Linked DNA regions of Priestia megaterium. The protein of the gene in region 1 interacts with the protein of each later gene in a pairwise test. Links are inferred from orthologs where the notes say so. Each region holds a gene or a part of one and is shown in the gene's direction. Other genes may lie near its edges.

Region 1 (5,961 bases):
TCGTCTTCGTGGAGAAAAAACGATGGAAGAGCGTTTAGCTAACGAAATCCTTGACGCAGCTAACAACACTGGTGCTGCAGTTAAGAAACGTGAAGATACTCACAAAATGGCAGAAGCTAATAAAGCATTTGCTCATTACCGTTGGTAATCTTTTAACGAAACTTTTAAAAAAACAAATTATAATATGGAAGGAGAAATACCTAAGATGGCAAGAGAGTTCTCCTTAGAAAACACTCGTAATATTGGGATCATGGCTCACATTGATGCTGGTAAAACAACAACAACTGAGCGTGTTCTTTATTATACTGGCCGTATCCATAAAATTGGTGAAACTCATGAAGGAGCTTCACAAATGGACTGGATGGAGCAAGAGCAAGAACGTGGTATCACTATCACGTCTGCTGCGACAACTGCTTCTTGGAAAGGTCACCGCGTTAACATCATCGATACTCCTGGACACGTAGACTTCACTGTTGAAGTTGAGCGTTCATTACGTGTACTTGATGGCGCTGTGGCAGTTCTTGATGCTCAATCTGGTGTTGAGCCTCAAACAGAAACAGTATGGCGTCAAGCGACTACGTACGGTGTTCCCCGTGTCGTATTCGTTAACAAAATGGACAAAATTGGTGCTGACTTCTTGTACTCTGTAAAAACGATCCACGATCGTTTAGGTGCAAATGCTCACCCAATTCAGTTGCCAATCGGTGCTGAAGATGACTTCGAAGCAATCATTGACCTTGTGGAAATGAAAGCATACTTCTACGAAGATGACTTAGGTACTCGTTCAGAATCTCGTGAAATTCCTGAGGAATACAAAGAGCAAGCTGAAGAATACCGTGCAAGCCTAGTAGAAGCTGTTGCAGAACTTGACGAAGAATTAATGATGAAGTACTTAGACGAAGGCGAGCTTACAGTTGAAGAACTAAAAGCTGGTATCCGTAAAGGTACTTGTGACGTTGAATTCTACCCAGTTATCTGTGGTTCAGCATTCAAAAACAAAGGTGTACAATTAATGCTAGATGCGGTAATTGATTACCTACCATCTCCAGTTGATGTACCAGCAATCCAAGGTATCGTACCTGACACAGAAGAAGAAGTTACGCGTGAGTCTAGCGATAACGCTCCTTTCTCAGCATTAGCGTTCAAAGTTATGACGGACCCTTATGTTGGTAAATTAACGTTCTTCCGTGTGTACTCTGGTGTACTAAGCTCTGGTTCATACATCAAAAACTCTACAAAAGGTAAGCGTGAGCGTGTAGGTCGTATCCTACAAATGCATGCTAACTCTCGTGAAGAGATTTCTGAAGTATACGCTGGAGATATCGCGGCAGCTGTAGGATTAAAAGATACTTCTACTGGTGATACTCTATGTGACGAAAAGAGTCTTGTAATTCTTGAGTCTATGGAATTCCCAGAGCCAGTTATCTCTTTATCTGTTGAGCCAAAATCAAAAGCTGACCAAGATAAAATGACGACAGCTCTTCAAAAGTTACAAGAAGAAGATCCAACTTTCCGTGCGGAAACTAATACAGAGACTGGTCAAATCATCATCTCTGGTATGGGTGAGCTTCACCTTGATATCATCGTTGACCGTATGCGTCGCGAATTCAAAGTAGAAGCAAACGTTGGTGCTCCTCAAGTAGCTTACCGTGAAACTTTCCGCGCTGGTGCGAAAGTTGAAGGTAAATTCGCTCGTCAATCTGGTGGTCGTGGACAATTCGGTCACGTTTGGATTGAGTTCGAACCTAACGAAGAAGGAAAAGGCTTTGAATTTGAGAACAAAATCGTTGGTGGTGTAGTTCCACGTGAATACATCCCTGCAGTTCAAGCTGGTCTTGAAGATGCATTACAAAACGGTGTTCTTGCTGGTTATCCATTAATCGATATCAAAGCTGCTTTAGTTGATGGATCTTACCATGACGTTGACTCAAGTGAGATGGCGTTTAAAATTGCCGCTTCTATGGCTCTTAAAAACGCAGTATCAAAATGTAACCCAGCTATCCTTGAACCAATGATGAAGGTTGAAGTTGTTATCCCTGACGAATACTTAGGAGATATCATGGGTGACGTTACGTCTCGTCGTGGACGTGTAGAAGGTATGGAAGCACGCGGTAACGCTCAAGTTGTACGTGCATTCGTTCCACTTTCTGAAATGTTTGGTTATGCAACTGCATTACGTTCAAACACTCAAGGTCGCGGAACATATTCTATGCACTTCGATCACTACGAAGAAGTTCCTAAATCAATTTCAGAAGAAATTATTAAAAAAAATAAAGGTGAATAATTGATTTTCACTCTTTATTGAAGTATAACTACTTATGTACGCTGTGAAAGTGGAGCTCATTCCCTTTCACGGCCTCATAAAACATAAACTACATGAATTTTAAGGAGGATTTTCGAATGGCTAAGGAAAAATTCGACCGTTCAAAAACACATGCCAATATCGGTACAATTGGTCACGTTGACCATGGTAAAACAACTTTAACAGCTGCTATCACTACTGTTCTTGCTAAGAAAAGTGGTAAAGGTGCAGCAATGGCTTACGACATGATCGACGCTGCTCCAGAAGAGCGCGAGCGTGGAATCACAATCTCAACTGCACACGTTGAGTATGAAACTGACACTCGTCACTATGCACACGTTGACTGCCCAGGACATGCTGACTATGTTAAAAACATGATCACTGGTGCTGCTCAAATGGATGGCGGTATCTTAGTAGTATCTGCTGCTGATGGTCCAATGCCACAAACTCGTGAGCACATCCTTCTTTCTCGTCAAGTAGGTGTACCTTACCTAGTTGTATTCTTAAACAAATGTGACATGGTAGACGACGAAGAGCTACTTGAATTAGTAGAAATGGAAGTACGTGACCTTCTTTCTGAATACGACTTCCCTGGTGACGATGTACCAGTAATCAAAGGTTCTGCTCTTAAAGCTCTTGAAGGCGAAGCTGATTGGGAAGCTAAAATCATCGAGCTTATGGACGCTGTTGATGAGTACATCCCAACTCCAGAACGTGACACTGAAAAACCATTCATGATGCCAGTTGAGGACGTATTCTCAATCACTGGTCGTGGTACAGTTGCTACAGGTCGTGTAGAGCGTGGACAAGTTAAAGTTGGTGACGTTATCGACATCATCGGTTTAACTGAAGAGCCAAAATCTACTACTGTAACAGGTGTAGAAATGTTCCGTAAGCTTCTTGACTATGCTGAAGCTGGCGACAACATCGGTGCTTTACTTCGTGGTGTAGCACGTGAAGAAATCCAACGTGGACAAGTATTAGCTAAACCAGGCTCAATCACTCCACACACTAAATTTACTGCTGAAGTATACGTTCTTTCTAAAGACGAAGGTGGACGTCACACTCCATTCTTCACAAACTACCGTCCACAGTTCTACTTCCGTACAACTGATGTAACTGGTATTTGTAACTTACCTGAAGGCGTAGAAATGGTAATGCCTGGCGACAACATCGAAATGACTGTTGAACTTATCGCTCCAATCGCGATTGAAGAAGGTACTAAATTCTCAATCCGTGAAGGTGGACGTACAGTAGGCGCTGGCGTTGTAGCTAAAATCAGCGAGTAATTTCTCGTTTCAGTAAAGGGAGTAGGGTAACCTACTCCTTTTTTATTTGGTGATAAAAGGTAAAGATAGTTTTTACTATTACACTTGCAAAATGATCTCCTTTTATATATAATGAAAAAAGTGTGCGACACATAAAAAAGTTTTTTAACTTTATTGTTGCAATATGAACCCATTTTTAGTATAATAAAAATGTTGGTCTTTGACTGCGATGATGCGGAAGGTTGCCGACACACCCGGCCGCTTTGCCATGGCGAGTGTGGGGAAATTTCCGCGGAGAATGTCTATTGTAAAATAGGCGAAAAAGGAGGGAAAATAATGGCAAAAGAAAAAATTCGCATTCGTTTAAAAGCATATGATCACAGAATTCTTGATCAATCTGCTGAGAAAATCGTAGAAACTGCAAAACGTTCTGGTGCGGCTGTATCTGGTCCGATTCCATTACCGACTGAAAAATCAATTTATACAATTCTACGTGCAGTACACAAATATAAAGATTCTCGTGAGCAGTTCGAAATGCGCACGCATAAACGCTTAATTGATATCGTGAATCCAACACCACAAACTGTTGATTCATTAATGCGTTTAGACTTACCATCTGGTGTAGATATCGAAATTAAACTTTAATTTAAAATAAAGAATGAAAAGATACTTAGGAGGTGTGACTAATGGCCAAAGGAATCTTAGGAAGAAAGATCGGTATGACTCAAGTATTTGCTGAAAATGGTGACTTGATCCCAGTAACAGTAATTGAAGCTTCTGCTAACGTAGTTCTTCAAGTTAAAAACGCTGAGACAGACGGTTACGAAGCAATCCAATTAGGTTTCGAAGATATCCGTGAAAAACTATCTAACAAACCTGCAAAAGGACATGCTACTAAAGCTAATACTGCTCCTAAGCGCTTCATCCGTGAGTTACGCGGTGTGGACGCTTCAGCATATGAAGTTGGTCAAGAAGTCAAGGTTGATATTTTCGCAGAAGGCGATGTAATTGATGTAACAGGAATCTCAAAAGGTAAAGGTTTCCAAGGTGCTATTAAACGCCACGGACAATCTCGCGGACCTATGTCTCATGGTTCTCGCTACCACCGTCGCCCAGGTTCAATGGGTCCTGTAGCTCCAAACCGCGTATTTAAAGGTAAATTATTACCAGGACGCATGGGTGGAGAGCGCATCACTGTGCAAAACTTATCAATCGTTAAAGTTGACGCAGAACGCAATCTTTTATTAGTAAAAGGTAACGTGCCAGGAGCTAGAAAATCTCTAGTTACTGTTAAATCTGCAGTTAAATCTAAATAATAATTCTTCGAGAAAGGAGGAATAACCAATGCCAAAAGTAGCATTGTTTAACCAAAACGGTGAAAACGTTGGAGAGATCGAACTTCAAGATGCCGTTTTCGGTATCGAACCAAACAACAAAGTACTTTTCGACGCGATCGTAATGCAACGCGCATCTCAACGTCAAGGTACTTCTAAAGTTAAAAATCGTTCTGAAGTAAGAGGCGGTGGCCGTAAGCCATGGCGTCAAAAAGGTACTGGTCGTGCTCGTCAAGGATCTATCCGTTCTCCACAATGGCGTGGTGGTGGCGTAGTATTTGGTCCAGTTCCAAGAAGCTATAGCTACAAATTACCTAAAAAAGTTCGTCGTTTAGCAATTAAGTCTGCATTATCAACTAAAGCTCAAGATAACAGCATCGTTGTTCTTGAAGCTCTTTCTTTTGACGCTCCAAAAACAAAAGAAATGGTAGCAGTTCTTAAAAACCTAACAGTAGAACGCAAAGCATTAGTAGTAACTGCTGATCTTAACGAAAATGTTGCACTTTCAGCACGTAATATTCCTGGTGTAACAGTTGTTGCAGCTAATGGTTTAAGCGTATTAGACGTTATGAACCATGATAAGCTTGTAATCACTAAAGACGCAGTTGAAAAAGTAGAGGAGGTGCTTGCATAATGAAAGATCCTCGTGATATTATTAAGCGCCCCGTAATTACAGAACGTTCAACAGACTTAATGGCTGAGAAAAAATATACGTTTGATGTTGATGTAAAAGCTAATAAAACTGAGGTTAAAGATGCTATCGAAAAAATCTTTGACGTAAAAGTTGAAAAAGTAAACATCATGAACTACAAAGGTAAATTCAAGCGTGTAGGTCGCTACAGTGGTCTTACTAACCGTCGTCGTAAAGCGGTAGTAACACTAACTCAAGAGAGCAACGAAATCGAATTCTTCGAAGCTTAAGATTACTAGAGAAGGAGGGAAATTGAGATGGCGATTAAAAAGTATAAACCAACCTCAAATGGTCGTCGTGGTATGTCAGTTTCTGATTTCGCTGAAATTACTACTGACAAACCAGAAAAATCGTTACTTGCACCTG
Region 2 (6,001 bases), 4.8 Mb from region 1 along the record:
ACTATGATGAATGGAAATAGTCATCTTCCCCAAGGAGCGGATGTGACTGATACCGTAGAGTACCAAGTATATTTAAATAAAGATGAGCTAAGAAGCCGATGGAACAAAGACTATGATTGGAAAATCAAAAAAATTCAAGAAGCAGTGAAGGACACCCAAGGTCAAATTCTTACGTATAAAAATAAGCCAATTAATGCTACGTTCTTTTCTACCAGCAATGGTTACACTGAAAATTCAGAAGCGTATTGGAAGAATTCCATTCCTTATCTAAAAAGTGTAGCTAGTCCATGGGATAAAAAGTCTCCTGAATTTACAAATCAGAAAGTAATGTCTGTTGCTAGCTTTGAACAGAGGCTTGGAGTGAAATTAACAAACAGTGGATCAGTAGGTGAAATCGTCTCTAGAACGCCGGGGCAGCGCGTAGATTACGTAAAGATAAACGGTAAAGAACTGTCGGGAAAAGATGTTCGGGAAAAACTGGATTTATCGTCAGCCGACTTTCATTGGACAAAAAAAGGGAACGAAATTATCATCAATACAAAAGGATATGGACATGGTATTGGGATGAGTCAGTACGGAGCAAATGGTATGGCACTGGAAGGAAAAACGTATAAAGATATTGTTACTCATTATTATACAGGTGTTGCGATTACTCCTAACGATCAGTTTGTTGCACAATTGACAGCTAAACGCTAATTCAACGACCCTTATAGCAGGGTCTTTTTTATGTTTTTCACTTTTTTTAAATAAAATGTATATTTTAGATTCATCTGTTGAAAAATAATCGAAAAAATTTTTTATCGCTGTGTATATATTCATTCAATTGTGTTCAGACTGATTGCTGAGGTGATGATATATGAGAGAGGAAGAAAAGAAACGTACTTCTCCAAAATCGAAAGTTCAAAAATTAGTTAGAAAGCGTTGGGTGTTCCCGGCTATCTATTTAGCGAGTGCAGCAATTATTCTTACAGCAGTCCTTTGGTTTCAAGCTAATGGAAATGATATTAGCAAAGAAGACAAAAGCGGCTATAGCCAAGACGGTACGGCTTATCGAGACGACGCTGTAGAGGTAAATGCTTCGCTTGAAAATTTAAAAATGCCAGTTGCTAGTGAAGCATCAGCTATCGTGAAAAAGCCTTTCTACGACGATCAAGCATCTGAAAAACAACAAGAAGAAGCACTAGTTTTCTACAACAATACGTATCATCCAAACACAGGTGTTGATTTAGCTGTTAAGGGAGATAAATCATTTGATGTTGTAGCAGCAGCTAGCGGTACAGTAACAAAAGCAACAAAAGATCCTTTACTAGGTTATGTAGTAGAAATTGATCACAAAGATGGTTTAGTAACACAGTATCAATCTCTTGAGAAAGCTGATGTAGAAGTAGGAGATATTGTTAAACAAGGCCAAACGATCGCAAAAGCTGGAAAAAGCTTATATAATCAAGAAGCAAAAACACATGTGCACTTTGAAGTTCGTAAAGATGGTGTAGCAATTAATCCAAGCAGTTATTTTGGAAAATCGGTTAGTTCTATCAAAGAAGTCAAAGCAACTGAAGTGACAGAACCAAAAGACGACTCTTCTTCTGAAGAATCAAAGGATAGCGAAAAATCATCTGATGAAAAGACTAAAGAAGATAAAGATTCAAAACAACCTTCAACAGATACGTCTAAACCAAATGCATAAAGCAAGACCATAAATACGAAAAGAAGCTGGATAAAACCGAGCTTCTTTTTTTATGAATTTTTCTAAAATGAGATGCATTATGTTAAAAAAGTAAATAAAAAACACTAAATTTTCAAAAAAATATAAGAAATCACTTGTCCTTACTGACTTTTCTAGCATATATCTGCACACAAGCTAATAAACTGTTACAAACCTATAAAGAGAATGTTAGAAAAGGGATAATATATACATTCCCTTGGATACTTCTCATATCCAATTTGGGGAGGGCGAGTAGTGTGCACGATTACATCAAAGAGAGAACTATCAAGATTGGAAAGTATATTGTAGAAACAAAGAAAACAGTTCGTGTAATTGCGAAAGAATTTGGCGTTTCGAAAAGTACTGTCCATAAAGATTTAACAGAGCGTCTACCAGAAATAAATCCTGAGTTAGCAAATGAAGTAAAAGAAATTCTTGATTACCATAAATCTATTCGGCATTTGCGTGGAGGAGAAGCAACAAAATTAAAGTACAAAAAAGAAGAAGAAACTGTAAAGTAAAAGAATGCCCGATATTGCCTTTTTTATAGAGGTAGTATAGGGCATTTTAATTTTTGGATAAAATAGGTATATAATAAATATTTTTGCTAATAACAACATACATATACAAATTGTGATAAAATAGTAAATTAGGAAAAAAGAATGGTTATCATGCAAAGATATGTAAATAGAAGGAGGATTTAAGGTATGTTAGCAAAAGACATTGGTATCGATTTAGGTACAGCTAACGTCTTAATTCACGTTAAAGGCAAAGGAATTGTGTTAAATGAACCGTCTGTTGTGGCGATTGATAAAAATACAAATAGAGTGCTAGCAGTAGGGGAAGAAGCGAGACGTATGGTAGGAAGAACGCCCAGTAATATTATTGCCATTCGTCCATTAAAAGATGGCGTTATCGCTGACTTCGAAATTACCGAGTCTATGCTCAAACACTTTATTAATAAATTAAATGTAAAAGGTTTTTTATCCAAGCCTCGTATTTTAATTTGTTGTCCAACAAATATTACCTCTGTTGAACAAAAAGCAATTCGCGAAGCTGCTGAAAAAAGCGGTGGAAAAACCATTTATTTGGAAGAAGAACCAAAAGTCGCGGCTATTGGCGCTGGAATGGATATCTTTCAGCCGAGCGGAAACATGGTCGTAGATATTGGTGGAGGTACAACCGATGTGGCTGTCCTTTCAATGGGCGATATTGTAACAGCAGCTTCTATTAAGATGGCTGGTGATCGTTTTGATGCGGAAATTTTGCAGTACATTAAGCAAAAATATAAGCTCTTAATTGGAGAGCGTACAGCAGAAGAAATTAAAGTGAAAATTGGCACAGTGTTTCCTAAAGCTCGTAATGAAGAGCTGGACATTCGAGGGCGAGACATGGTTTCAGGCTTACCTCGTACGGTTACTGTTTATTCTGAGGAAGTAGAGGAGGCACTTAGAGAGTCTGTCAGCGTCATTGTACAAGCTTCGAAAAGTGTATTAGAGCGTACACCTCCCGAACTTTCTGCCGATATTATAGACAGAGGCGTTATTTTAACTGGCGGTGGAGCATTGCTTCACGGTATGGATCAGCTGTTAGCGGAAGAATTAAAGGTGCCTGTGCTAATTGCAGAAAATCCAATGGGTTGTGTAGCTGTTGGAACAGGTATTATGCTTGATAATATTGATAAACTATCTCGTCGCAATATTGTTTAAATAAATGAAGACTCCTCTATTGGCTCGTTTCATACAGAGGAGTCTCTTCTTTTATTTATTATACTCTGTCAGCCGGCTATAACGAACAACGTTTACTTGTAAGGAGGATGAAGTATGTTTAAAGGGTTTTACACGGCAGCAGCGGGTATGCTGTCTCAGCAGCGTCAAACTGACTTATTAACGAATAACATAGCAAATGCTAATACGCCAGGATTTAAAGCAGATCAAGGTACGTTAAAGGCATTTCCTGATATGTTACTGCAGCGAATGGAATCTGAAGATTTACCCACTGACCGTAACATCTCTGTTCAGAACAAAAAAGACATAGGTACAATTAATACGGGTGTGTATATGCAAGAAACAGTTCCAAATTTTACACAAGGTGATCTTCAGCAAACGTCTCAATCAACTGATATTGCATTGATGGAGCAAAATATGCCTACAAAAGAGGGCGGCCTATTTTTTGTGGTACAAAGCCCTAATAATACGCCTCAATATACAAGAAACAGTAATTTTACATTAGATCAAGAAGGGTTTTTAACTACGTCTACGGGAGCTTATGTATTAAATACAAATAATCAGCCAATTCAACTGAAAAGTGAAAACTTTACAGTTGATTCACAGGGTAACGTAACGGAAAATAATCAGCAGATTGCACAAATCGGTATTGCTTATTCTAGTGATTTACAAACGATTAAAAAGGCAGGGAATGGATTGTATGAAACGTTGAACAATCAGTCCTTGCCTTCAGCAAGAAATAATCCAGGCATTTCTTATCAGTTAAAGCAAGGATTTGTTGAACGTTCCAATGTAGATGCTGCTCAAAGTATGACGGATTTACTAACAGCTTACAGAGCTTTTGAAGCAAATCAAAAAATAATGCAAGCTTACGATAGAAGCATGGATAAAGCGGCAAATGAAATTGGACGTGTGCGCTAAAAGCAACAGGGGAGATGAAGAGAATGAACCGTACAATGATAACAGCGGCTAATACAATGGGGCAGCTACAGCAGCAGCTTGATGTCATCAGTCACAATTTATCTAATACAAATACGACAGGATATAAATCGAGAGACGCTTCATTTAACGATATGCTGTATCAACAAGTAAATAATCAAGTAGACCAGGGAACAGAAAAGCGGCTTACACCGTCTGGAATTCGACAAGGTTCAGGAGCTTATCTAGACCAAACACGCTTAAATATGACGCAAGGTGCTTTTGAAAGTACAGACAAACCATTAGATGTAGCTGCATCAAATCCAAACGTTTATTTTCAAGTTGCCGTAAACGATTCCGAACAGCCTGTACAATATACGCGAGATGGTTCATTTCACCTTAGGCCTGAAGGCCCCAACAATGTTAAATTAGTAAACGGTTCTGGCCAGGATGTGCTGGGGGAAAATGGTCAAGCTATTATTTTCAGTAACGCATTTAAAGATATACAGATTGATGGAAGTGGAACGATAACGGTTACTACGAATACGGGCGTTGACCAGTTTACCCTTGGGTTAACAAATGTCCAAAAGCCGCAGGAGCTAGAAGCTAAAGGAGAAAATCTATTTGCTTTTCCAGCTGGGATGAACCAACCGAATATGTTTACAGATCTGACTGGAAAAGCTCGAGAAACAGCAGGCGTAGATCAAGGGAAATTGGAACAGTCAAATGTAGATTTGAGCAAAGAACTCACTGATATGTCCATTGCCCAACGTGCGTATCAGTTTAATTCCCGCTCTATTTCAATTGCAGACCAAATGATGGGCTTGGTGAATGGAATCAGAGCTTAAGCAAGTAGTTGCTTCTCAATTGAGCATTCTGTATATTGATAATAGTATCGTATGTTACATGCGGTTTGAAAGGAGACTTATTTATGCTTGATATTGAACAAATTAAAGAAATTATTCCACACCGATATCCATTTTTATTGGTCGATCGTATTTTAGAAGTGGAAGAGGGAAAGAAAGCAGTTGGTTTAAAAAACGTATCTGCCAATGAAGAATTTTTTAACGGGCATTTCCCTGACTATCCTGTGATGCCAGGGGTTTTAATTGTAGAAGCTTTGGCTCAGGTAGGAGCAGTAGCTATGCTAAAAAAAGAGGAAAATCAAGGACGTTTAGCATTTTTTGCAGGCATTGACAACTGCCGTTTTAAAAAGCAAGTAAGACCTGGTGATCAACTGCGTTTAGAGGTTGAAATTGTACGTGCGCGTGGATCTATTGGCAAAGGAAAAGGTATCGCAACTGTAGATGGAGAGTTAGTCTGCGAAACAGATATTATGTTTGCTTTAGGCGATAAAAAAGAATAGTACATAAGAGCTGCTGATGCAGCTTTTTTTATTGGCGCTGCAAAGCAGAAAAAAGTTTCTTTAATAAAGGTATAATATCCGTTAGCAACTCTTTTTGAAGAGTTGGTGACAGAGATGAAAATTGTAAGAGCACATGTTTTAATAAGGGCTGTTTATCTATGAGGGTTAAAATGGTATTTTCCTGTGAATCCGATTCACGTTTTCTTGTTAAGTAAAGAAGTTGGAAGTCATGTAAATAATCTTGTTTATAAGAGGAAGGCTCAATAAGTTGGTCGAGCGTAATTT

The links.
Region 2: the proteins of tuf (region 1) and mreB interact in binary tests that used the Bacillus subtilis proteins (3 or more experiments, as listed by UniProt). The link is inferred for Priestia megaterium from one-to-one orthologs.

Annotation. Positions count from the first base shown.
Region 1 is NZ_CP023317.1:113,477-119,437, forward strand. Bases 1,714-4,495 are described here. They hold tuf (elongation factor Tu), read left to right. Parts: upstream 1,714-2,400; coding sequence 2,401-3,591; downstream 3,592-4,495. Other genes in these bases: fusA (elongation factor G), read left to right, coding at 1,714-2,284; rpsJ (30S ribosomal protein S10), read left to right, coding at 3,907-4,215; rplC (50S ribosomal protein L3), read left to right, coding at 4,257-4,495. Outside these bases: rpsG (30S ribosomal protein S7), read left to right, coding at 1-148; more of fusA, read left to right, coding at 206-1,713; more of rplC, read left to right, coding at 4,496-4,886; rplD (50S ribosomal protein L4), read left to right, coding at 4,915-5,538; rplW (50S ribosomal protein L23), read left to right, coding at 5,538-5,825; rplB (50S ribosomal protein L2), read left to right, coding at 5,853-5,961. UniProt on the Bacillus subtilis protein: GTP hydrolase that promotes the GTP-dependent binding of aminoacyl-tRNA to the A-site of ribosomes during protein biosynthesis.
Region 2 is NZ_CP023317.1:4,873,526-4,879,526, reverse strand. What follows is about bases 1,592-4,413. They hold mreB (rod shape-determining protein), read left to right. Parts: upstream 1,592-2,412; coding sequence 2,413-3,414; downstream 3,415-4,413. Other genes in these bases: CEQ83_RS25020 (flagellar hook-basal body protein), read left to right, coding at 4,377-4,413; CEQ83_RS25025 (flagellar hook-basal body protein), read left to right, coding at 3,529-4,353; spoIIID (sporulation transcriptional regulator SpoIIID), read left to right, coding at 1,963-2,226; CEQ83_RS25040 (stage II sporulation protein SpoIIQ), read left to right, coding at 1,592-1,687. Outside these bases: spoIID (stage II sporulation protein D), read left to right, coding at 1-696; more of CEQ83_RS25040, read left to right, coding at 857-1,591; more of CEQ83_RS25020, read left to right, coding at 4,414-5,198; 3-hydroxyacyl-ACP dehydratase FabZ, read left to right, coding at 5,282-5,716; CEQ83_RS25010 (helix-turn-helix domain-containing protein), read right to left, coding at 5,745-6,001. UniProt on the Bacillus subtilis protein: Forms membrane-associated dynamic filaments that are essential for cell shape determination. Acts by regulating cell wall synthesis and cell elongation, and thus cell shape.